Regions from separate parts of the Streptomyces sp. STAM6 genome, predicted to be linked through region 2. Evidence: riboswitches for the same ligand, from Rfam matches in the RefSeq annotation. Region 2 holds a riboswitch; each other region holds the start of a gene.
What was found. Region 2 has a riboswitch for cyclic di-AMP ahead of ACY34K_RS03490 (C40 family peptidase). Riboswitches for the same ligand answer to the same signal wherever they lie in the genome.

Region 1 (7,268 bases), on a different contig from region 2:
GCCGGGGAGCGGCGGATCCTCGCGTCCTTCTGGAAGTAGATCTTCGCGAACTCCACCGGGGAGCCGGAGGGTCTGTGCCGGGTGCCCTCCGGGTTCTGGAAGGCGCCGTCCGAGAAGTTCGGCGAGCGGCGTATGCGCTCCAGCCGCTCTCCCGTGGCGTCCGCGCCGAAGGCGGCGGGCCGCAGGGAACGGAGCCGGGAACGCAGCGGACGCGTGGAGTGAGCGCCGGTCACAGCACCTCCAGTGGATTCGGGTCTTTTCATTATGGGCGGGGGCTGTGACCCCACCGGGGGCCGGGCCCCGGGGGTGTCCGGTCTCACAGCGGCGGGGCGGGCCGCGCGCCGCGGCGGCGGGGCCGGGCATGTCACATCCGGCGGCATCCCGTCCGTCCCCATGAGTGAAGGCCCGACCATAAACCGAGGAGTCCGACATGGCCCGCGTTTCGCTCACCCCTCCGCGCACCCTCTTCTTCCGCGCCGTCGAGTGGTACTCCAGGCGTCATTACGGCAAGGTGCTGGACCCGGTGCTCGCGGTGGCGCACAACGCGCGTGTGCTGCGCGCCCAGCTCCGTTTCGAGCTGGCCGTCGCGAGGTGGCGGCAGCTCGACCCCGGCCTGAAGGCGCTGGCGGAGATGGCGTCGGCGGCGTCGATCGGTTGCAGCTGGTGCATGGACTACGGCCACTGGGAGAACACCCGCCGCGGGATGGACGTGCGCAAGCTGCACGACATCCCGGTCTGGCGCGACAGCGACGCGTACACCCCGCTGGAGCGGGATGTCCTGACGTACGCGGAGGCGATGACCGCGAACCCGCCGGAGGTCGGGGACGAGCTGGCGGAGCGGCTGAGGGTGGCCCTCGGCGAGCCGGCGTTCGTGGAGCTGACCGCGATGGTGGCGGTGGAGAACCTGAGGTCCCGGATGAATGCCGCGCTGGGGCTGACCAGCCAGGGCTTCAAGGACCAGTGCGAGCTGCGACCGATCTGACGTGCGCGCGCCCCGGCGTCGGGAAGGGGCCGGCCCGCCTCCGCGCACGGCCCGGTCCGTGACCACCGCCGTCGCGGACGGGCCCGCCACGGCGCGATGCGCGCGGTCGGCCGCCGGGACGCCGGAGCGGCCGTGCGCGACGGTACGGCGCCGGGTGCGGCGGCGCGCTATCGTCACGGACCGACTGCCGGTGATCGCGGAGCGTTTCGGCTGGTACTGCGACCGGTACCGGACGGCCCCGGGGGAAGCCGGCGCTGGAATCGGCGGCACGAGGGGGACGACGTGGGCAGAGTGCGGTTGAGCGTGGCCGAGCGGCGTGAGGAGCTGCTGCGGGCCGCCGTCGAGCAGATCCAGCTCAGGGGCGTCGCGGCGGTGCGGATCGCCGATGTCGCCTCCGCGCTCGGAGTGAGCAACGCGCTGGTCCTGTACCACTTCTCGACCAAGGAGAAGCTCGTCGCGGCCGCTTTCTCGTACGCCGCAGAGGGCGATCTCACGCATCTGCGCAAGCTGCTGGGGCGCCGGACCGCGGCCACCCGCCGGCTCAGGTCCGCCGTGCGCTGGTACGCCCCCACCGGTCAGGCCAAGGGCTGGCGGCTGTGGATCGAGGGCTGGGCGGCGGGCTTGCGGGAGCCGGCGCTGCGGGATGTGGCGGGCGACCTCGACCGGCAGTGGAAGGCGGCACTGGCCGAGGTGATCGCCGAGGGCGCCGCGGCGGGCGAGTTCCGTTGCGCGGACCCCGCGGCGGCGGCCTGCCGGCTGACCGCCTTCCTGGACGGACTGGCCGTGCAGATGACCGCCTACGCGGGTTCGGTCTCCCACGCGACCATGCTGGAGTGGGCCGACGAGGCGCTCGACCGGGAGCTCGGCCTCGGGCGCCGCACCTGAACCGGTCCCCTACAGCGGCATCAGGTCCGGCCGCTTGGCCGAGACGTGGTCGCCGGACGATTCGCCGCGCAGCCGCCGGCCGATCCACGGCACGAGGTACTCGCGGGCCCAGTTGATGTCGTCACGGCGGACTTCGAGGGGGCCGCGCGGCGGCAGCGGTGGCCACGGCTGGTCGGGGTCGGCAGGGACGTCGACGCCGAGCACCTGGCCGGCGCGCAGCGCGACCCGGGTGTGGCCCTCGGCCGACAGGTGCAGCCGGTCGTCGTCCCAGGCCCGCCTGTCCTGCACGGTCTTGAGGGACCAGAGATCGAGCACCGGGCAGCCGTACCGGTCGGCGACGGCCCGCACATGGCCGTTGTACGTGGCGATCTTGCCGCGCAGATGACGCAGCACCGGCACGCCGCGGGTGTCGAAACCGGTCGTCACGAGCACGGTGCCGACGGCGGACGTCAGGTCGGCGACGGCCCGCTCGAACCGCTCGGCGACGTCGTCGGGGTCGCTGCCGGGCCGGATGATGTCGTTGCCGCCCGCGCAGAAGGTCACGAGGTCGGGGGCGAGTTCCTTCGCCCGGGGGACCTGTTCCTCGACGATCTGGTCGAGGAGCCTGCCACGCACCGCGAGGTTGGCGTACCGGAACGTCTCGGGATCGGTGAGCCGGTCGGCGAGCAGGACCGCGAGGCGGTCCGCCCAGCCGACGAACTGTCCGTCGGGACCGGGATCCCCGACGCCCTCGGTGAAGCTGTCACCGATCGCCGCGTACGACCCGAATACGTCACTGTCTCTGAATGTCGAATCGTCTGCCACGGGAGCACATCTTTCCCCTTCCGATGTGACCTACGCGACCGTAAGGAGGGGTTGACGTGGGGTGAGATACGCCACCGGTCAAGATTCGCCCAAGCCGGAATATGCCGCTGCCCGGCACGAGGTGCCGGGCAGCGGACGCACGCGGGACGCGTGCCGGAGCGTCAGAAGGGTCCCTGACGGACTCAGATGGAGACGCCGTGCTGACGCAGGTAGGCCAGCGGGTCGATGTCGGAGCCGTAGCCCGGACCGGTGCGGACCTCGAAGTGCAGGTGCGGACCGGAGGAGTTGCCGGTGGAGCCCGAGAGACCGATCTGCTCGCCGCCGCTCACGGTCTGCCCGGAGGAGACGGAGAGGGAGGAGAGGTGGGCGTACTGCGAGTAGTTGCCGTCGGCGTGCTTGATGACGACCTCGTTGCCGTACGCGCCGCTCCAGCCGGCGGAGACGACGGTGCCCGCGCCGATGGCCTTGACGCTGGTGCCGGAGGAGGCCGCGAAGTCGACACCGGTGTGGTAACCGGAGGACCACATGGAGCCGGAGGCGCGGTAGGGGGTGGTGACACCGGCGGAGACCGGGGCGGTGAAGCCGGAGCCGCTGGTCTCGGCGGCGGGCTTCGGCGCCGGGGCCTCGGCCTTGGCGGCGGAGCGCGAGGCGCGGGACTCGGTGCGGGTCGTGTCGGCCTTGGGCTTGGCGGGCGCCTTGGCGGTGGACTTGGCGCCCAGCGTGAGCTTCATGCCCGGCAGGATCAGGCCCGGGTCGTCACCGATGACCTTGCGGTTGTCCTTGTACAGCTTCTGCCAGCCGCCCTTGACGTTCTTGTTGTGGGCGATCTTGGCGAGGTAGTCGCCGGCGACCACGGTGTACATGCGGGGCGCGGCCTTGGCGGCGGTCTCGGGGGCGGCCTTCGCGGCGGCGACCACCGTCTGCGGAGAGACGGCCGGGGCGCTCTGGTCCGCGGCGTGGGCGCCGGTCGCGCCGAGCAGCGGGAGGGCAAGGGCGGCGCCGCCCGTTCCGGCGGCGACGAAACGACGAGTCAGCGGGCTGTTCTTGGGACGGCGGTGCTTACCCTTCGCGGGCATGACGAATTCCTCTCCGGCGCCTGCGAGGTGAGCTGTCGGGTTCGGGCTGGAGATGCCCGGCCGCGCGGTCGACGCGACTTAACCCCTAGCCGGCCCGCGAATTCCGGTTCCGGCGTACTACCTGGGTCCCCCGCTCCTGCCACACGTGGGTGGGTTATGAATTCCGGTCGGCGGCAGGATTCGGCTGGTCCGGCCGGATTGCGGCGACGTTAAGCGAGCCGGGTCCGCGGTAACAAGCCGTCGCGTGGAAAAGGCCATTTCCGTCCGAGATGCCGCCCGTAATTCCCGTCACCCTCCGTGGATTACGGATCATGAATTGCCGTTGTGGGCACCGGATTTGGGAGCGGCGCTTCGCCACGGACGGTCACCTTTATGACGCTGCTCACGCGGCCCGACCCATCTCCCTTTCTACCGGGGCACGTTAACCCTTACAGGCCAATACGGACAGAACCGTCATTCAGCTACTAGACCACTCAATGCATCCACGGTCGGGGTCGGCGAGCAAAACATGCTGAATCGGGACAGAAGCAGAGCCGCTCGACCGTGCCGCCCGAAAGCAGGTCTCAGCGACGGGGGCCGCCGCCGGGCGCGCCCGCCAGCCAGGGCCCCAGATGTGAACATCATCCAACAGGAACGAGCACCATGCGGCCGCTGACCATGGGCAGGGCAACGGATGTGCGACCCGCAGGGAGATGATTGCCTCACGCACCGGTGTCGTATCGTCGGAGCCGCGACATCGTCGGCGAGGACCGCCGACCGCAGACACGGAGGAGCCGCCGTGACGCAGCAGCTGCCGCAGATCTCGTCGACCGAACCCCAGCTGACCGGTGTGCGCAACTTCCGTGACGTGGGCGGCCTTCCCACCGTGGACGGCCGGCGGGTCCGTCACGGCCTGCTCTTCCGCAGCGGCCACCTCGCCCACGCGACGGGCGAGGACGCGGCCTTCCTCTCCTCGCTCGGTCTGCACACGATCTTCGACTTCCGCAACGCCGCCGACCAGAAACTGGAGGGCCCGGACGTCGCCCTGCCCGGTGTGCGGAACGTGAACATCCCGCTCTCGGACCCGGCGGACGGCGCGGAATTCTGGCGGATGGTGCGCGAAGGCGATCTTGAGCAGCTGCGCGGGATCCTCGCCGACGGCAAGGGGGCCGGGCGGATGACGGCCGCGTACCGCGCGATCATCAAGGACCGCACCGCCGAGCACAGCCGGGTGCTGCACGCCCTCGCGGCGGACAGCGTCCCGGCGCTGCTGCACTGCGCGGCGGGCAAGGACCGCGCGGGGCTGTCGATCGCGGTGGCGCTGCTGGCGGTCGGTGTGGAGCGCGAGGCGATCGAGGAGGACTACCTCAAGTCCAACGACCCGCACCGCCGCTACAAGGTGCACCGCGCCGACTCCTCGCCCGCCGGCATGTCGCCCGAGGTGATGGAGCTGCTCAGTCCCCTCTTCGACGCGCGCCGCGAGTACCTGGCGACGGCCTTCTCGACCATCGAGGAGACCTGGGGCAGCACGGAGCGGTACTTCTCCGAGGGCCTGCGGCTCTCGCCCGAGACCCGCGAGCGGCTGCGCGACCGCCTGCTCGACGAGGGCTGAGCCCCGCGCGGCGGGTGGCTACTGGTTCTGGCCCCCGAGCAGGAACAGCAGATAGAGGAAGGCCGCGACGAGGTGGCCCGCCACGAGATAGGCGAAGAGCCTGACGGCCAGCCCGAGAGGGAATTTCCGCTCTTCGCCCTCGGCGGACTTCGAGGCCGGGTTCTGGGACATGACGGACAACCTCCGGGGAGTCAGCGCCGAGGGGCGGGCGCGCCGAGGCAGAGCTCCTCGGCGGGGCTCTGGACAAGGGTGTGTACGAAGAGGAGCTCGGCACCGCCCCGGGTGGCGGCGGCGATGCGGTGCGGGGTCAGCGAGTCGAAATGCGCGCTGTCGCCCGGATCGAGGAGGTGCACCGCGTCCCCCAGGGTCAGGCGCACCCGGCCGCCCAGGACGTACAGCCACTCCTCCCCGGGGTGCACGCGCACAAGGTCGGCCGGGGTGGCGTGGGGGACGTGGACGCGCAGGGCCTGCATGGCCCGGCCGGGTCCGCCCGCCTGGTGGTAGACCCAGCCGTCGGCCTCGGCGGGCTCGGCACGGTCGGCCCGGACGATCGGGTCGTGCTCCGGCGGCACCTCACCGAGCAGCTCGGACACCGTCGTACCGTAGATACGGGCGAGCCCCAGCAGCATCGGCAGCGAGGGCTGCCGGCGGCCGGTCTCCAGCCGGGAGAGGTGGGCCGGGGAGAGTCCGGCGCGCTGGGCGGCGGCCTCGAGGGTGAGCCCGCGGCGGCGGCGCAGCGCGCGCAGCCGGGGAGCGACGTCCGGCAGCGTGTCCCCGGAGGAGTCCGTGGTCATGCCTCTATTGCGCCAGCCCTTTTCCCGTGAGGCAAATTTATTGCCCCAGAGGCAAAGAGTCGTACCCGGTGGTCCTCGCGGGATCCCCGCGCATGCTCCGCTCAGCGGTTGGCGACCGCCTGCTTGACCAGCGTCCTCCCGAAGTCCCACAGGAGCCCGCCCCCGGTGTGCGCCTCGTCCATGACGGCGGTGAACGCCGTCACGAAGCGGTCGACCTCCCGTTCGCCGATGATCAGCGGAGGGATCAGTTTGATGACTTCCATGTGGTCCCCGGAGACCTGGGTCAGGATGCGGTGCCGCTGCAGGAGCGGCACGACCACCATCTGTGCGAAGAGCCCCTTGCGGGCCGCCTGGAGCATCGTCCAGCGGCCCCGCAGGGCGAGCGACGACGGCCGGCCGAACTCGATCCCGATCATCAGTCCGCGGCCCCGCACCTCGTGCAGCAGCTCGTAGCGGTCCACCAGCGCCGCGAGCCGCGACTTCAGCAGCTCTCCGGTGCTCCTGGCGTTCGCCACGATCTCCTCGTCCTCCAGCACCGTCAGGACCGCGAGCCCCGCGGCCATCGCCTGGGCGTTGGACCCGAAGCTGGCCGAGTGGACGAGCACCCGGTCCATGGAGGAGTACACCTTCTTGAAGATCCAGTCCTTGCCGAGGGTGGCGCCGACGGGGACATAGCCGCCGGACAGCGCCTTGGCGACGCACACGAGGTCCGGCTCGACGCCGTCCTCGTGCTGGTACGCGTAGAAGTCGCCGGTCCGGCCGAGGCCGGTCTGCACCTCGTCGGCGATGAGCAGCGCCTTGTGCCGGCGCAGCAGCTGCTGGGCGGCCGGCAGGAACCCGGGCGGTGCCTCGTGGACGCCCTTGCCCTGGACGGGTTCGACCACGAAGGCGGCGACATCGCCGCGCTGCAGTTCGCACTCCAGGGCCGCGAGGTCGCCGAGCGGGATCGCGGTGTCCGGGAGCAGCGGCGCGAAGCCGTCGCGGAACCCGCGTTCGCCGTTCACCGAGAGCGACCCGGTGGTCAGCCCGTGGAACGCGTGCGCGCAGTACAGGACCCTGGGTCTCCCCGTGGCGTACCGGGCGAACTTCAGCGCCGCCTCGACGGCTTCCGTGCCGCTGTTGCCGAAGAACACCCG
Region 2 (7,268 bases):
ACGCGATCTTCTGCTGGATCGTGGACTTGTGGCGGCCCAGCGCGGCCTGGTGGCCGGTCAGCTCGCGCAGCCGGCCGTCGGCCTCGCTGTGCAGCCGGCGCAGTTCGGTGAGCTGGCGCTGATAGCCGGCGATCACGGCGGCCTGCCGGTCCCCGGCCCGTTCGGCGAGGGCGGCGCCCTCGAGATAGCTGTCGGGGTCGGAGGAGAGGGCGAGCTGGAGGGCGGGGTCGAGGCCGCCGCCCCGGTACTGCGCGGTGGCCGCCGAGCCCAGGGCGTTGCGGGCGGTGTTGAGCCGGGCGGTCCTGCGGGCGGCCTCGTCGCGCAGCTCGTTCAGCGAGGCCCGGGCCGTGTCCGCCTTCTCCTTGGTGCCGTTGTACCGCTCGGTGGCTTCCTCGGCCTCCTGATAGAGCTTGTCGACCTGGGCCTTGACCTGGGCGGGGGTCAGCCGGGGCTCGGCGTGCCCGGAGCCTTCGAAGGCGGTGGCGGTCGCCGCCCCGGCCAGCGCCAGGGTGACGGCGGTGCGGCCGGCCGGTCCGCCGAGCGGGCGCTGCTTGGGCTTCCGGTGTGCTGCCACGAGGGCGGTCACTTCCCTTCCTGCCGGGCGGGGGCGGCGGGGTGGCCGACTGCCGTCCGGGGAGTCGGGGGACGGCGGTGGGGAGAGTCGGCCACCTGGGGGAGGACGCTAGGCGCGGGGGTCACGGGGAAGCGGGGGCATGACCGTAATTGGCCGCGATTGAGGTTTCACGCCCGAGTGAGAGGGGCAGCGCATGTTCGGAATCCCACGCTCCGGATCAGCTGTGACCGTTGCGGCGATTGAGGCAACCCTGCCCGGCGTCCGGTGGTATGGCCCCCGTTAGGCTCCGCCCCATGGACGTACTCATCAATGTCTTCGTCGCGCTGCACATCATCGGCATCGCCGCCCTCCTCGGCGGATTCCTGACCCAGATGAAGGCCATCGGCGCGGGCACGGCGCGGTTCGTCCCCGCGATGCTGCACGGCGCGCTGACCATGCTGGTCACCGGTGTGGTCCTGGTCGGCCTCAACCAGGCCGACGACCAGACCGTCAACAACCTCAAGATCGGCGTCAAGCTGGCGGTCCTGGTCGTGATCCTCGGCCTGGTCTACGTCAAGCGCGACGAGGAGCGGGTCGACAAGGCGGTGTTCGGCGCGGTCGGCGCCCTGACCGTCGCCAACATCTTCATCGCGACCCTCTGGACGTGACGCGGCCGCCCCGGCCCGACGCCCGGGCCGGGGCGGCCGACGGGGCCTGACGCCCGGCGGCCCCGCCGGGCTCGGCCGGACGCCGGGGCCGGGGCGGCCGGCTGTTACCCGGCCGCCCGCTCGATCAGGTCCGCCCCCCGCCGCAGCCCGTTCCGGCTGCGGATCGCCGCGCCGGTGGCGGCCAGCCGCTCGCGCAGCGCCGTGTCGGCGAGCAACCGCTCCAGCGTCCCGGTGAGTTCCCCGTCCGTGAAGCGGTACGTGTCCAGCCGTACGCCGAGCCCCAGCTCGTGCACGCGCTGCGCGTTGTCGTACTGGTCCCAGAACAGCGGCAGAAGGATCATCGGCTTGCCGAAGTGCAGCGACTCGGTCGTGGTGTTGTTGCCGCCGTGCGTGATCACCAGATCGACGTGCGGAAGGATCGACGTCTGCGGCAGGAACTCCGCGCCCCACATGTTCGGGGCCAGCTCGATCTCCTCGTGCAGCGGCCCCTTGGAGACGATGTAACGGTGCGGGGTGCGCGCCAGTACGCCGATGACGCGGCGCATCAGCTCCACGTCGGCCGAGCCCAGCGAACCCAGAGAGAAGTACACCAGCGCGCTGTCGCCGTCGCCGCTCGCCAGGGTCGGCGGCATCGTGAACGGCTCGTCCGTCTCCCGGACGCAGGAATCCAGGCGGTGCCAGGACGACGGCAGCGCACGCGGGTAGTCGACCGCCTCCGGGAACACGTACAGATTCGTCCCGGCCTCGTGGATGAACTCCAGGTCGGGCAGGGGCGGGGCTCCCCGGCCGACCACCCAGGCGTTGAACTCCTCCCACAGCGCCCGGTGCGTGCGGTCGTACTCCGCCCGGAAGTCCGCCCATCCCGCCGGGTCGCCGGCCGGATAGCCCGAGAAGGCGGGCGGGACGTCCGGGGTCCTGATCTCCAGCGGGTTGCAGGAGGTGATCCGGACGAACGGCCGGCCCGCGGTCAGCAGGGCCGGGAACGCCACCACGTTGTCCTCGACGATCACATCCGGCCGGACCCGCTCGACGATCGCCTCCAGCTGGGGCTCGCAGTACCGGGCACCGGCGATCAGCTCCTCCCACACCGGCCTGATCCAGCCGCCGAGCTGCTCCAACGTCGGCTTGCGGAACTCCGGCGCGGTCTCCCTGACGAAGTCCTTCCAGAACTGCCCGGCGTCCCGCTCGCCCTCCGCGGGAGGGGCGAGGTCGACGAGATCCTCCTCGAAGCCGAGCGGGCGGAGCTTTCCCCGCCAGGATGCCTCGGCGGCGAAGACGACCCGGTGTCCGCGCCGGCGCAGCACATCGGCGATCCCGACGCAGTTGTTGGTCGGTCCGTAAGCGCTCTCCGGCACGAACAGGACGGTGAGCCGTCGGCCGGTCGTCACTTCCCCCTCCACGCTTTCCCCCTCCGCGTGCGCGCGGTGGTCAGGCCGGGCGCACGCTGCCGTAGATCGGCATGTAGTAGATGGACTCCTCGCGGACGTTGGTGCCCGGCTTCGGCGCGTGAATCATCATGCCGTCGCCCTTGTAGATCCCGACGTGGCTGATGTCGTCGTAGAAGAACACCAGGTCACCGGGGCGCAGATCCTCGGTGGCGACCCGTGTGCCGACCTTCACCTGGTCCCACGTGGTGCGCGGCAGGTCGACACCGGCCGCCTTCCACGCCGCCTGCGTCAGTCCCGAGCAGTCGTACGAGCTGGGGCCGGTCGCGCCCCACACGTACGGCTTGCCGATCTGGGCCGCCGCGAAGGCGAGGACCTTGTCGGCCTTGGTGGCGGCAGCCGTCTCGTCCGCGGGCGGCGGGGCCTGCTCCTGCTGCTCCTGCTGCTCCTGTTCCTGCTGTTCCTGGCGCTCGCGTGCCGCCTCGGCCTCCGCCTCGGCCTTCGCCTTCTCCTCGGCCCGGCGGCGGGCCTCCTCCTCGCGCTCGCGCTCCAGCTCGGCGAGCCGGGCCTGCTCCTGCGCCGTCAGCTGCGACAGCAGCGCCCGCGCCTCGCCGAGCTTGCGCTGCACGGTCTGCTTGGTCGCCCGCAGCGAGGCCTGGGAGGCGGTCAGGTCCTCCAGGCTCTTGGAGGCCTCGACGCGCTTCTTCGCCGCCTCCGCCTGCTGTGTCTGGAACTCGGTGACCGTCTCGCGCTGCCGGTCCGTGAGCCGGTCCATCAGCTGCGTCTGGTCGACGAACGACTGCGGGCTGTCCGCGAACATGAGCGCGGCCGTCGGGCTCACCGCGCCCGAGCGGTACTGCGCCGCCGCGTAGGCGCCGAGCTCGCGGCGCGACTCGTTCAGGGCGTCCGTGCGCTTGGCGATGTCGTCGAGCATGCCGCCGACCTCGCGCCGCTGCTCCTCGGTGGCCTCCTTGGCCGTGTTGTACTGCTGCGTCGCCGTGCCGGCCTGCCGGTAGAGGTCGTCGACCTTTCTCTGGACCTCCTCGACGGTCGGCTTGCTGTTGGGGCGCGGTTCCGCGGGCGCCGCGGTGGCGCCCTGGGTGGAAAGCAGACTGACTCCGGCGATCGCGGCCGTCGTGACCCCGACGGCAGGGGAGTGGGAGCGGGTCGTGCGGCTGCGCGGCTTGCGATGCGACGCCAAGGCCGGCATCTCCTTCCGTGGACCGCCTACCGGGTTAGCTGTCGGGTTCGGGCGGTCGGAAGGTGCCCTACGGCCGTGCTGGTGCGGACCGATTCACCCCGGTTGTACATGGTGGGTCCCCGGTTCCGAACTTTCTTGCGGAAAGCGCGGATTCGGCGTGGGCGGCCCGGTTGGCGTGGTTCGCCGATGCGGGTACGGGCCGCTTGGGCGAGCACGCTAGCCAACCTGTGGTGGTGCTGTGAAGGATGATGTTCGATATGCCCGATACGTTTTCGTGACCTTCTCCGTGGGTCACCCGGAAACTCCTGTGGGTGACGGATCCCGTTCGGCCACGGCTGTCAGTGGGGCGGCCTAGACTCAATAGGCGATGAGCAGCCTCTTTGACGACAGCTTCCTGGCGGACCTGCGGAACCACACCTCCGAGGAGCCCCCACCGCCGCCCGAGGACTCCGAGGGCCACGGCCCGGCCCCGGAGGAGATCCCGCACGCCCTCTTCGGGGACCGCTTCGACGTGCCCCCGGCCCGGGACCCGCACTACCGCAACGGCGCCCCGCGCCCCGTCGTGGACGCTGCCGCGCTGCTCGAAGGGCTGAACGAGCAGCAGCGTGCCGCCGTCGTCCACACCGGCTCCCCGCTGCTCATCGTGGCCGGTGCCGGATCGGGGAAGACCCGCGTCCTGACCCACCGCATCGCGCACCTGCTGGCCACCCGGCACGTCCACCCCGGCCAGATACTGGCGATCACCTTCACCAACAAGGCCGCCGGTGAGATGAAGGAGCGCGTGGAGCAGCTCGTCGGCCCGCGCGCGAACGCCATGTGGGTCATGACCTTCCACAGCGCGTGCGTGCGCATCCTGCGCCGCGAGTCCAAGAAGCTGGGCTTCACCTCCTCCTTCTCGATCTACGACGCCGCCGACTCCAAGCGCCTGATGTCGCTGGTCTGCCGCGACCTGGACCTCGACCCGAAGAAGTTCCCGCCGAAGTCCTTCAGCGCCAAGATCTCGAACCTGAAGAACGAGCTGATCGACGAGGAGACCTTCGCCGACCAGGCCGCCGACGGTTTCGAGAAGACGCTCGCCGAGGCGTACCGGATGTACCAGGCGCGGCTCCGCGAGGCCAACGCCCTGGACTTCGACGACATCATCATGACCACGGTCCATCTGCTCCAGGCGTTCCCGGACGTCGCCGAGCACTACCGGCGCCGCTTCCGCCACGTCCTCGTCGACGAGTACCAGGACACCAACCACGCGCAGTACACGCTCGTGCGGGAGCTGGTCGGCAGCGGGTACGAGGATCTGGGCCCCGCCGAACTGTGCGTCGTCGGTGACGCCGACCAGTCCATCTACGCCTTCCGCGGCGCGACCATCCGCAACATCCTCCAGTTCGAGGAGGACTACCCGGACGCGACCACCATCCTGCTGGAACAGAACTACCGTTCCACGCAGACGATCCTCTCCGCCGCCAACGCCGTCATCGAGCGCAACGAGAGCCGCCGCCCCAAGAACCTGTGGACGAACGCCGGAGCCGGCGCGCAGATCACCGGCTATGTCGCCGACACCGAGCACGACGAGGCGCAGTTCGTCGCCGACGAGATCGACCGGCTCACCGACGCGGGCGACGCCAAGGCCGGGGACGTCGCCGTCTTCTACCGCACCAACGCCCAGTCCCGCGTCTTCGAGGAGATCTTCATCCGCGTCGGCCTGCCCTACAAGGTCGTCGGCGGCGTGCGCTTCTACGAGCGCAAGGAGGTCCGAGACGTCCTGGCCTACCTGCGGGTGCTGGCCAACCCCGAGGACAACGTCCCGCTGCGCCGCATCCTCAATGTGCCCAAGCGCGGTATCGGCGAGCGCGCCGAGGCGATGATCGACGCCCTCGCCCTGCGGGAGAAGATCACCTTCCCGCAGGCGCTGAAGCGGGTCGACGAGGCATACGGAATGGCGGCCCGCTCGGCCAACGCCGTCAAGCGCTTCAACACCCTCATGGAGGAGCTCCGCACCATCGCCGACTCCGGGGCCGGACCGGCCGTCGTCCTCGAGGCCGTACTGGAGCGGACCGGGTACCTCGCGGAACTGCAGGCCTCCACCGACCCGCAGGACGAGACCCGTATCGAGAACCTGCAGGAGCTCGCCGCCGTCGCCCTGGAGTTCGAGCAGGACCGCGGGGAGGGGGAGGGCGCCGGCACGCTGGCCGAGTTCCTGGAGCAGGTCGCCCTGGTCGCCGACTCCGACCAGATCCCCGACGAGGACGAGGAGGGCTCCGGCGTCATCACGCTCATGACGCTGCACACCGCGAAGGGCCTTGAGTTCCCCGTGGTGTTCCTGACGGGCATGGAGGACGGCGTCTTCCCGCACATGCGGGCCCTCGGCCAGACCAAGGAGCTGGAGGAGGAGCGCCGCCTGGCGTACGTCGGGATCACCCGTGCCCGCGAGCGGCTCTATCTGACCCGGTCGTCGATGCGCAGCGCCTGGGGCCAGCCCTCGTACAACCCGCCGTCGCGGTTCCTGGAGGAGATCCCGGGCCGCCACCTGGAGTGGAAGCGCACCGGTCCGGTGGCCAAGTCGGCGGGCCCGGTGTCCGGCATCACGTCCTCGCTGTCCTCGTCCCGGAGGCGCTCCGGCCCGTCCGGCTTCGCCACCGGCCGCACCGGCGACAAGCCGGTGATCTCGCTGGCCGTCGGCGACCGTGTCACCCACGACCAGTTCGGACTCGGAACCGTGATGGCGGTGACGGGCGCGGGCGCGGACGCCCAGGCGACGATCGACTTCGGGGACGAGAAGCCGAAGCGGCTCCTGCTGCGGTACGCGCCGGTCGAGAAGCTCTGAGAGGAGCTGCGGTCAGCCCGTGGGATCCAGGCCGTGGCCGCGCAGCCACGGCAGCGGGTCGATCGCCGAGCCGCCGCCGGGCCGTACCTCGAAGTGGAGGTGCGGGCCGGTGGAGTTGCCCGAATTGCCGGAGTACGCGATCACGTCGCCGGCCTTGACCTCACCTGACCGGATCTTGGTGCTGCTGAGGTGGCAGTACCAGGTCTCGGTGCCGTCCTTGGCCGTCACGATGGCCATGTTGCCGTAGGCGCTGTTCCACTGGGTGCGCACGGTGCCGTCGGTCGCCGCCATCACGGGCGTGCCGTACTGGACGGGGAAGTCGATACCGGTGTGCAGGGACATCCAGTTGACGCCCGCCTGCCCGTAATAGGCGCTGAGCTGGTGCAGCTTCACCGGGAGGGCGAACTTCGGCCGCAGGGCCTCCTTGCGAGCCGCCTCCGCCTCACGCTTCTTCCGCTCGGCCTCCTGGCGCGCCTTGAGGTCGATGCGCTCCTGCGTGCGGCTCGCGCGGTCGCCGAAGTCCCGGGCGTCGGCGCTGAGCGCGGCGAGCTGGGTGTCCAGGGCGTTGTTGGCGGCGACCGGCTTCACAGAGGCGGGGTCGGCCGCCGTGACGGTTCTGCCGTCGTCCTTCTTCTCGCCG
Region 3 (7,268 bases), on a different contig from region 2:
TGGGCGAGCGAGGACTTTGTAACGGTGGACCACCACGCCCGTTCACGCCGCGGAAACAAGGCTGGGGGCGTGTTCCGCTGATGAATCAGGGCCCCGACCGCCGCCCGGAGGGCCCAAAACCCTCTCCGAGACGCCCGCTGGGGCCCTTTTCTTGTGAAGAACTTCACGAACTTTTTCGTCAGGCCACCGACCAGGCGATTCCATCGAGGATGTCGTGCTCGCTGACGACCACCTCACGGGCCCCGATCCGCTCCATGATCTCCAGCAGGACCAGCGCCCCGGAGACGATGACGTCGACCCGCCCGGGGTGCATCACCGGGATCGCGGACCGCTCGTCGTGCGTCGCCGAGCGCAGCCGCCGGGTGACCTCGGCGACCTGCTCGTAGGAGATGTGGGAGCGGTGGATGGCGGCCGACTCGTACCGCTCCAGCCCGAGCGCGATCGCGGCGACCGTGGTGACGGATCCGGCCAGGCCGACCAGTGTGCCGGCCTCACGCAGCGGCACGGTCTCCTCGGCCAGGTCCAGCGCCGCCCCGATGTCGGCGCGGATGGCCGCGATCTCCTCGTCGGTCGGCGGGTCGTGCCGCACATGACGTTCGGTCAGCCGTACGCAGCCGATGTCGACGGACCGGGCCGCCCGGACGTGCGCCTCACCGACCACGAACTCGGTGGAGCCGCCGCCGATGTCCACCACCAGGTACTCGCCCGCCCGTCGCGCACGACCCTTCGGAAGAAGGCGCTCCGCGCCCTTCTCCTCTTCACCGTCGAGTTCCTTGGTGGCCCCGGTGAAGGAGAACTCGGCCTCCTGGTCACCGGTGATGACTTCGGGTTCGACGCCCAGGATGTCGAGCACCCCCCGCACGAAGTCGTCGCGGTTCTCGGCGTCCCGGGAGGCGGAGGTGGCAACGAAGCGCACCCGCTCCGCGCCGTGCTCCTTGATCACCTCGGCGTACTCGCGGCAGGCCGCGAAGGTCCGCTCCAGCGCCTCGGGGGCGAGCCGGCCGGTGCGGTCGACCCCCTGGCCGAGCCGGACGATCGTCATCCGGCGGTCCAGCTCGACGAGTTCACCCGTGTCGGGGTGGACGTCCGCGACGAGGAGGCGAATGGAGTTCGTGCCGCAGTCGATCGCGGCGACCCGGGTCATTCGGCGGACTCCTTCTCGTCCGAGCAGGGCGTGACGCAGGGGCCCTTCGCCCACCACTCCGGCAGCATGGCGATCGCCTCGTCGCCCAGCGGGTTGACGCCGGGGCCGGCCGCGAGCGAGTGGCCCACCAGGACGTGCAGGCACTTGACCCGGTCCGGCATGCCGCCGGCGCTCGGGAACCCCTCCAGGACCTCGATGGCGTCGCGGCGCGCGATGTAGTCCTCGTGCGCGGCCCGGTAGGCGGCGGCCAGCTCCGGGTCGCTCTGGAGCCGCTCGGTCATCTCCTTCATGACGCCGTTCGCCTCCAGCGTGCCGATCGCGGAGGCCGCGCGCGGGCAGGTGAGGTAGTACGTCGTCGGGAACGGCGTGCCGTCCGGGAGCCGGGGCGCGGTCTCGACCACGTCCGGGTTGCCGCACGGGCAGCGGTGCGCGATGGCGCGCAGGCCACGGGGCGGTCGGCCGAGCTGTTCCTTGAACGCCGCGACGTCCGCCTCGGTCGGCTCGGTGCGTTCGGTCTGCGGAGGGGGCGTTTCCATGCCTGCCTTGCGTCTACTCGTCGGTGCGGTCGGCGCTGTCCACGCCGTCCCAGAGGTTGGAGTACCAGGGGCGGTCGGCCGCGCCCTGGTCGGTGCGGCGCTCGCGCACCGCGTCGGGGTCGATCACCGTGTACCCGGTCTCGCCCGGCATCACGTAGTGCAGGTGCTCGCGGGCGAGGCGCCGGATGTAGGCGTCGTCCTGGAGCCGGGCCTTCTCGTCGCGCAGCTGTTCGACGCGTCGGCTCGCCTCGTCGGCCAGCCGCTCCTGCTCGGCGATCTCGCTCTGCTGCGAGACGTACTGCCGCATCGGGTAGGCGAGGGCCACCACGAGCGAGCAGACCACCAGCGCGAGGAAGGCGGCGCGCCCGGTGAGCCGCGAGCGACGGGCCTGCCGCCGGCTCTGGGAGCGGTAGACGCGGGCGGCGGTCTGCTCGCCGAGCAGCCGCAGCCTGGTCGCGGTGGAGAACCGGTCCCGGGCCATCGCCTCCGCCTCCCCTTCTCTGCACGTGCGTACGTCCCCGCACACGGTACGGGACCGAGTGCGGGGACGTACGTAAGGAGCGGGTGCCAGCCGCGGGAGAGGAGCCGGGTCAGCCCTCGAACCGACTGTGCCTACTGGTCCGCGAAGCGGCTGTGCCTACTGGTCCGCGAAGCGGCTGTGCCTACTGGTCCGCGAAGCGGAACCGCGGGAAGGCGCTGCGGCCGGCGTACACCGCGGCGTCGTCGAGGATCTCCTCGATGCGCAGCAGCTGGTTGTACTTGGCGACGCGCTCGGAGCGGGCCGGGGCGCCGGTCTTGATCTGGCCGCAGTTGGTGGCGACGGCCAGGTCGGCGATGGTGACGTCCTCGGTCTCGCCGGAGCGGTGGGACATCATGCACTTGAAGCCGTTGCGCTGGGCCAGCTCGACGGCGTCCAGGGTCTCGGTCAGCGAGCCGATCTGGTTGACCTTGACGAGCAGTGCGTTGGCGGCGCCCTCCTCGATGCCGCGGGCGAGGCGCTCCGGGTTGGTGACGAACAGGTCGTCACCGACGAGCTGCACCTTGGAGCCCAGCTTCTCGGTGATGGTCTTCCAGCCGTCCCAGTCGTCCTCGAACAGCGGGTCCTCGATGGAGACCAGCGGGTAGGCGTCGACGAGCTCCGCGTAGTACTCGGTCATCTCGGCGGCCGAGCGGGACTTGCCCTCGAACTCGTACGAGCCGTCCTTGTAGAACTCGGAGGCGGCGACGTCGAGGGCGAGCGCGATGTCCTTGCCGGGCGTGTAGCCGGCCAGCTTGATGGCCTCGAGGATGAGGTCGAGGGCGTCGCGGTTGGAGTCCAGGTTCGGGGCGAAGCCGCCCTCGTCGCCCAGGCCGGTGGAGAGGCCCTTGTCCTTCAGGACCTTCTTCAGGGTGTGGTAGACCTCGGCGCCCCAGCGCAGGGCCTCGGAGAAGGACTCCGCCCCGATCGGGGCGATCATGAACTCCTGGATGTCCACGTTGGAGTCGGCGTGCGAGCCGCCGTTCAGGATGTTCATCATCGGCACCGGCAGCAGGTGCGCGTTCGGGCCGCCCAGGTAGCGGAAGAGCGGCAGGTCGGACGCCTCGGAGGCGGCGTGCGCGACGGCGAGGGAGACGCCGAGGATGGCGTTGGCGCCGAGCGAGGACTTGTCCGGGGTGGCGTCCAGGTCGAACATCGCCTGGTCGATCAGCCGCTGCTCGGTGGCGTCGTAGCCGACGAGCTCCGGGCCGATCTGCTCGATGACGGCGAGGACGGCCTTCTCGACACCCTTGCCGAGGTAGCGGTCCTTGTCACCGTCGCGGAGCTCGAGGGCCTCGAACGCACCGGTGGATGCACCGGAGGGGACGGCAGCACGGCCGGTGCTGCCGTCGTCGAGGCCGACCTCGACCTCGACCGTGGGGTTGCCTCGGGAGTCCAGGATTTCCCGGGCTACGACGACGTCGATGGACGGCACGAGCATCTCCTTCTGGGATGTGACGCGTGGAGTGCGAGGTCTCTTTGGCCTTGCGGCAAGAGCCTAACCGGCTCGGGGTCCCTGACCAGCCGACGCCCGCCTCCTGGGACGAAAAAGGGCTCACGAGTCTGCATTACGCACAAAACGCCACGAAACTTACTGGTCGGTAGCACTTTTGCGCGAGGAAACCCCGACCCGGAGCGCACGGGGGAAGGGCACTCCGGGCCGGGGTGGTGTGCGGGGGTCAGCCCAGGTGGAGCTGCTGGCCCGGGTAGATCAGGTCGGCGTCCTCGACGATGTCCTTGTTCAGCTCGAAGAGCTTCTTCCAGCCGCCCTTGACGTTCTTCTCCTCGGCGATGGTGGAGAGGGTGTCGCCGGCCTTCACCTTGTACTCGCCGTCACCCTTCTCGACCTTCTTGCCGGTCGGGGTGGTGACGGTCTTGGACTCGGCCTTCGGCGCGGTGCGCTGCTGGCTGCGCGTGGTCGGCTGCTCGGCCTTGCGCTCCTGCGGCTTCGGCTGGGCCTGCTGGGCGGCGGCGCCGTCGTACGAGGCGTTCGACAGGCCCACGCCGCAGCTCGGCCAGGCACCCTTGCCCTGGCCGGCCAGGACCTTCTCGGCTATCTCGATCTGCTGCGACTTGGACGCCTTGTCGGCGGTGGGGGCGTAGGCCGTGCCGCCGTACGCGGCCCAGGTGGAGGCGGAGAACTGCAGGCCGCCGTAGTAACCGTTGCCGGTGTTGATCGACCAGTCGCCGCCGGACTCGCACTGGGCGACCTTGTCCCACTCGGCGGCCGTGGCGGCCGAGGCGGACGTGGCGCCGATCAGGGGGGCGGCGACGGCGGCACCGGTGATGCCGGCGAACGCGGCGAACCGGGCGGCCTTGGACGGGCGACGGTGCTTGGCCTTGCCGGAGAACAGCATGGGACATCTCCTCACCGACGCCTACGAGGTGAGCTGTCGGGTTCGGGCGGTGACTGCCCGGCCGCGCGACTGGCGCGCGGCTTCACCCCAAGCCGGCTCCGGGCCATCTCTCAATGGCCGGGCCCGGCACAAACCTTGGGTCCCCCGCTCCTGCCTTCGGCGCATGACGCGACGACTGTTCCCGACGGCCGGCGGCAGGATTCGGCGTACCGGTCGTAGGGGCCCGCGGTGGCGAGCGGTCCTGACCGTAAGCGCACACCTGCCCGAAGTTCAAAGACGGACATCAGGGATGAACCGCCCTTACTTACCGACTCCGAGCAGGTGTTTGCGCAGGTGAGAAGTGAAGCGACAGGAGTTTGCGGTCGTGACGCACCAGTTGGGACAAAGAGACTCTTGTCTCACTTGCACAGAACCGGACATACGGCCGCGAACTCACTCCTGCGCGGCAGGCTCCCCGGCAGGCTGACCGGCCGTCAGATCCAGGCTCTGACCGGGGCGAATGAGGTCCGGGTCGGTCCCCACGGTCTCCTTGTTGCCCTGGTAGAGCGCAGCCCATCCCCCGGGCAGCTCGTGCGCGACCGCGATGGCGGAAAGACTGTCGCCGGGGCGGACGGTGTACTCGCCGGACTCGACGCTCTCCGGAGCGCGGGCCGACCCGTCACCACGAGAGGGGTGTTCGCCCGCTTCACGCCCGTTGTCCGGATTGCCGGTCTCCGTGGCGCCGGCGCCGGGAACGGCCGGCTCGGTCGGGGTCGCCGAGGTGCCGGGGGCCGCCGGGGTGCCCTCCGGGGCCTCCGCCGGGTCGGGCTCGCCGCGGTGCTTGCCGGTGCCGGGCGTACCGTCGGCGGCGCCGCCGGCCGGAGCGGCGGGCGGCTCGGTGGACGGCGCCGGGTCGGGCGTCGCGATCGGGTCCAGCGGGTCCGCCGGGGTCGTCTCGGCGGGCTTGTCCTCCCCGGCCGGGTCGGTGGGCTTCGCCGGATCCGGCTTGGCGGGGGCCTCCTCGGTGGGCGTGGCGCCCGGCGCGGGGGTGTCCTCGCTCACGAGTCCCGCGATGGGGGCGCAGGTCTCCCAGGCGGCCGACCCCTGCGCCGCGTGCACCTTCTCCGCGACGGCGATCTGCTGGGCCCGGCTCGCGAGGTCGGCCCGCGGGGCGTAGGCGAGGCCGCCGTACGTCTCCCAGGTCTCCTGCGACATCTGCAGGCCGCCGTAGTAGCCGTTGTCGAGGTCCGCACTCCACATGCCGCCGGACTCGCACTCGGCGACCCGGTCCCAGGTGGTGGCGTCCACGGCCGACGCGGAACCCGCGCCGAGCAGTGGAATGGCGATGGCGGATCCGGTCACCCCTGCCGCGACGATGATGGCGGGGGCTTGACGGGGTCGTCGGTGCCGGCCGTTCCCGGAGCGCATGCGGTGAGCCTTTCGCGTGACTGCTGAGGTGACGGTGAAAGTAGCGGCTCTCGAACGTCAGTCACAAGTCGATGCACTGGAGATTACGCGAAGATCACAGATATGACGGAGCGTCAGTTGACATCACTCCCCAAAGGGGGCGAACTCGACCGGGAGCGTGCGCAGTCCACGCATAATGAGCCCACCACGCCACCGCAAATCGGCCGGATCGCCCGCAAGTCGCAGATCGGGCAGACGGGTCAGCAGGGTAGCCAGGGCGGTCTGCCCCTCCAGCCGGGCGAGCGGCGCGCCGAGGCAATAGTGGATGCCGTGCCCGTACCCGAGGTGCTGGTTGTCCCGCCGCGCCAGATCGAGGGTGTCCGGACGGTCGAACCGCGCCGGGTCACGGTCGGCCGCGGCGAGCACGACGAGCACCGGGTCGCCGGCCGCGATCCGCTCGCCGCCGATGGTGAGCGGCTCGGTCGCGAAGCGCCAGGTCGCGAGCTCCACCGGCCCGTCGTAGCGCAGGAGTTCCTCGATTCCGGTCTCCAGCAACTCCCGCTCCCCCGCCGCGATCGACGCCTGCAGCCGCGCCCGCTGGTCCGGGTTGCGCAGCAGCGCGTACACCCCGTTCCCGATCAGATTGACGGTGGTCTCGAAGCCGGCGAAGAGCAGGATGAACGCCATGGCCGCGGCCTCGTTCTCGGTGAGGTGCTCACCGTGGTCGCTCGCCCGGATCAGCCCGGAGATCAGATCGTCCCCCGGCTCCTCGCGCTTGCGGTGGATGAGCTCCGCGAGGTAGCCGCGCATCTTCTTCACCGACCGGGCGACGCCGCCGCGCGGTCCGCCGCCGTGCCGGATCATCATCCCGGCCCAGTCGCGGAAGTCGTCCTGGTCCTCGCGCGGGACGCCGAGCATGTCGCAAATGGCATAGATCGGGAGCGGAAACGCGAACTCGTGGATGAGATCGGCGCTGCCTTTTGTAGCGAAGTTGTCGATGAGCCGGTCCGTCAGCTCCTGAACACGGGGCGCGAACTCCGCCACGCGCCGCGGGGTGAACGCCTTCGAGACGAGCCTGCGCAGCCGGGTGTGGTCCGGCGGGTCGATGTTCAGCAGATGCGTCATCAGCTCGGCCTTGCGCTCGCCGGGGATGCCGGTCTTGCCCTTGGCGTGCGCGGGCTCGTCGTGGTGCGCGGGGTTCTTGCTGAGCCGCTGGTCGGCGAGGGCCTGGCGGGCGTCGGCGTACCGGGTCACGAGCCACGCCTCGACTCCGCTCGGCAGCTTGGTGCGGTGCACGGGGGCGTGCTCGCGCAGCCAGGCGTAGGCGG

Region 1: it holds a riboswitch for cyclic di-AMP, as region 2 does, so the genes downstream of both, ACY34K_RS30695 (M23 family metallopeptidase) here and ACY34K_RS03490 (C40 family peptidase) in region 2, are expected to answer to the same signal.
Region 3: it holds a riboswitch for cyclic di-AMP, as region 2 does, so the genes downstream of both, ACY34K_RS19300 (transglycosylase family protein) here and ACY34K_RS03490 (C40 family peptidase) in region 2, are expected to answer to the same signal.

Annotation. Positions count from the first base shown of each region.
Region 1 is NZ_JBUEFZ010000045.1:870-8,137, reverse strand. It holds gene ACY34K_RS30715 (MBL fold metallo-hydrolase) at 1-233, opposite strand, end outside; gene ACY34K_RS30710 (carboxymuconolactone decarboxylase family protein) at 431-982, shown strand; gene ACY34K_RS30705 (TetR/AcrR family transcriptional regulator) at 1,265-1,867, shown strand; gene ACY34K_RS30700 (SGNH/GDSL hydrolase family protein) at 1,877-2,671, opposite strand; gene ACY34K_RS30695 (M23 family metallopeptidase) at 2,854-3,747, opposite strand; cyclic di-AMP (ydaO/yuaA leader) riboswitch at 3,750-3,909, opposite strand; gene ACY34K_RS30690 (tyrosine-protein phosphatase) at 4,526-5,338, shown strand; gene ACY34K_RS30685 (DUF6126 family protein) at 5,357-5,509, opposite strand; gene ACY34K_RS30680 (XRE family transcriptional regulator) at 5,530-6,132, opposite strand; gene ACY34K_RS30675 (aspartate aminotransferase family protein) at 6,234-7,268, opposite strand, start outside.
Region 2 is NZ_JBUEFZ010000002.1:224,905-232,172, reverse strand. It holds gene ACY34K_RS03505 (C40 family peptidase) at 1-574, opposite strand, end outside; gene ACY34K_RS03500 (hypothetical protein) at 868-1,221, shown strand; gene ACY34K_RS03495 (glycosyltransferase) at 1,326-2,609, opposite strand; gene ACY34K_RS03490 (C40 family peptidase) at 2,650-3,816, opposite strand; cyclic di-AMP (ydaO/yuaA leader) riboswitch at 3,815-3,975, opposite strand; gene pcrA (DNA helicase PcrA) at 4,175-6,628, shown strand; gene ACY34K_RS03480 (M23 family metallopeptidase) at 6,641-7,268, opposite strand, start outside.
Region 3 is NZ_JBUEFZ010000015.1:30,034-37,301, forward strand. It holds gene ACY34K_RS19280 (Ppx/GppA phosphatase family protein) at 179-1,144, opposite strand; gene ACY34K_RS19285 (DUF501 domain-containing protein) at 1,141-1,680, opposite strand; gene ACY34K_RS19290 (FtsB family cell division protein) at 1,694-2,161, opposite strand; gene eno (phosphopyruvate hydratase) at 2,343-3,632, opposite strand; gene ACY34K_RS19300 (transglycosylase family protein) at 3,877-4,554, opposite strand; cyclic di-AMP (ydaO/yuaA leader) riboswitch at 4,558-4,726, opposite strand; gene ACY34K_RS19305 (transglycosylase family protein) at 4,987-5,961, opposite strand; gene ACY34K_RS19310 (cytochrome P450 family protein) at 6,085-7,268, opposite strand, start outside.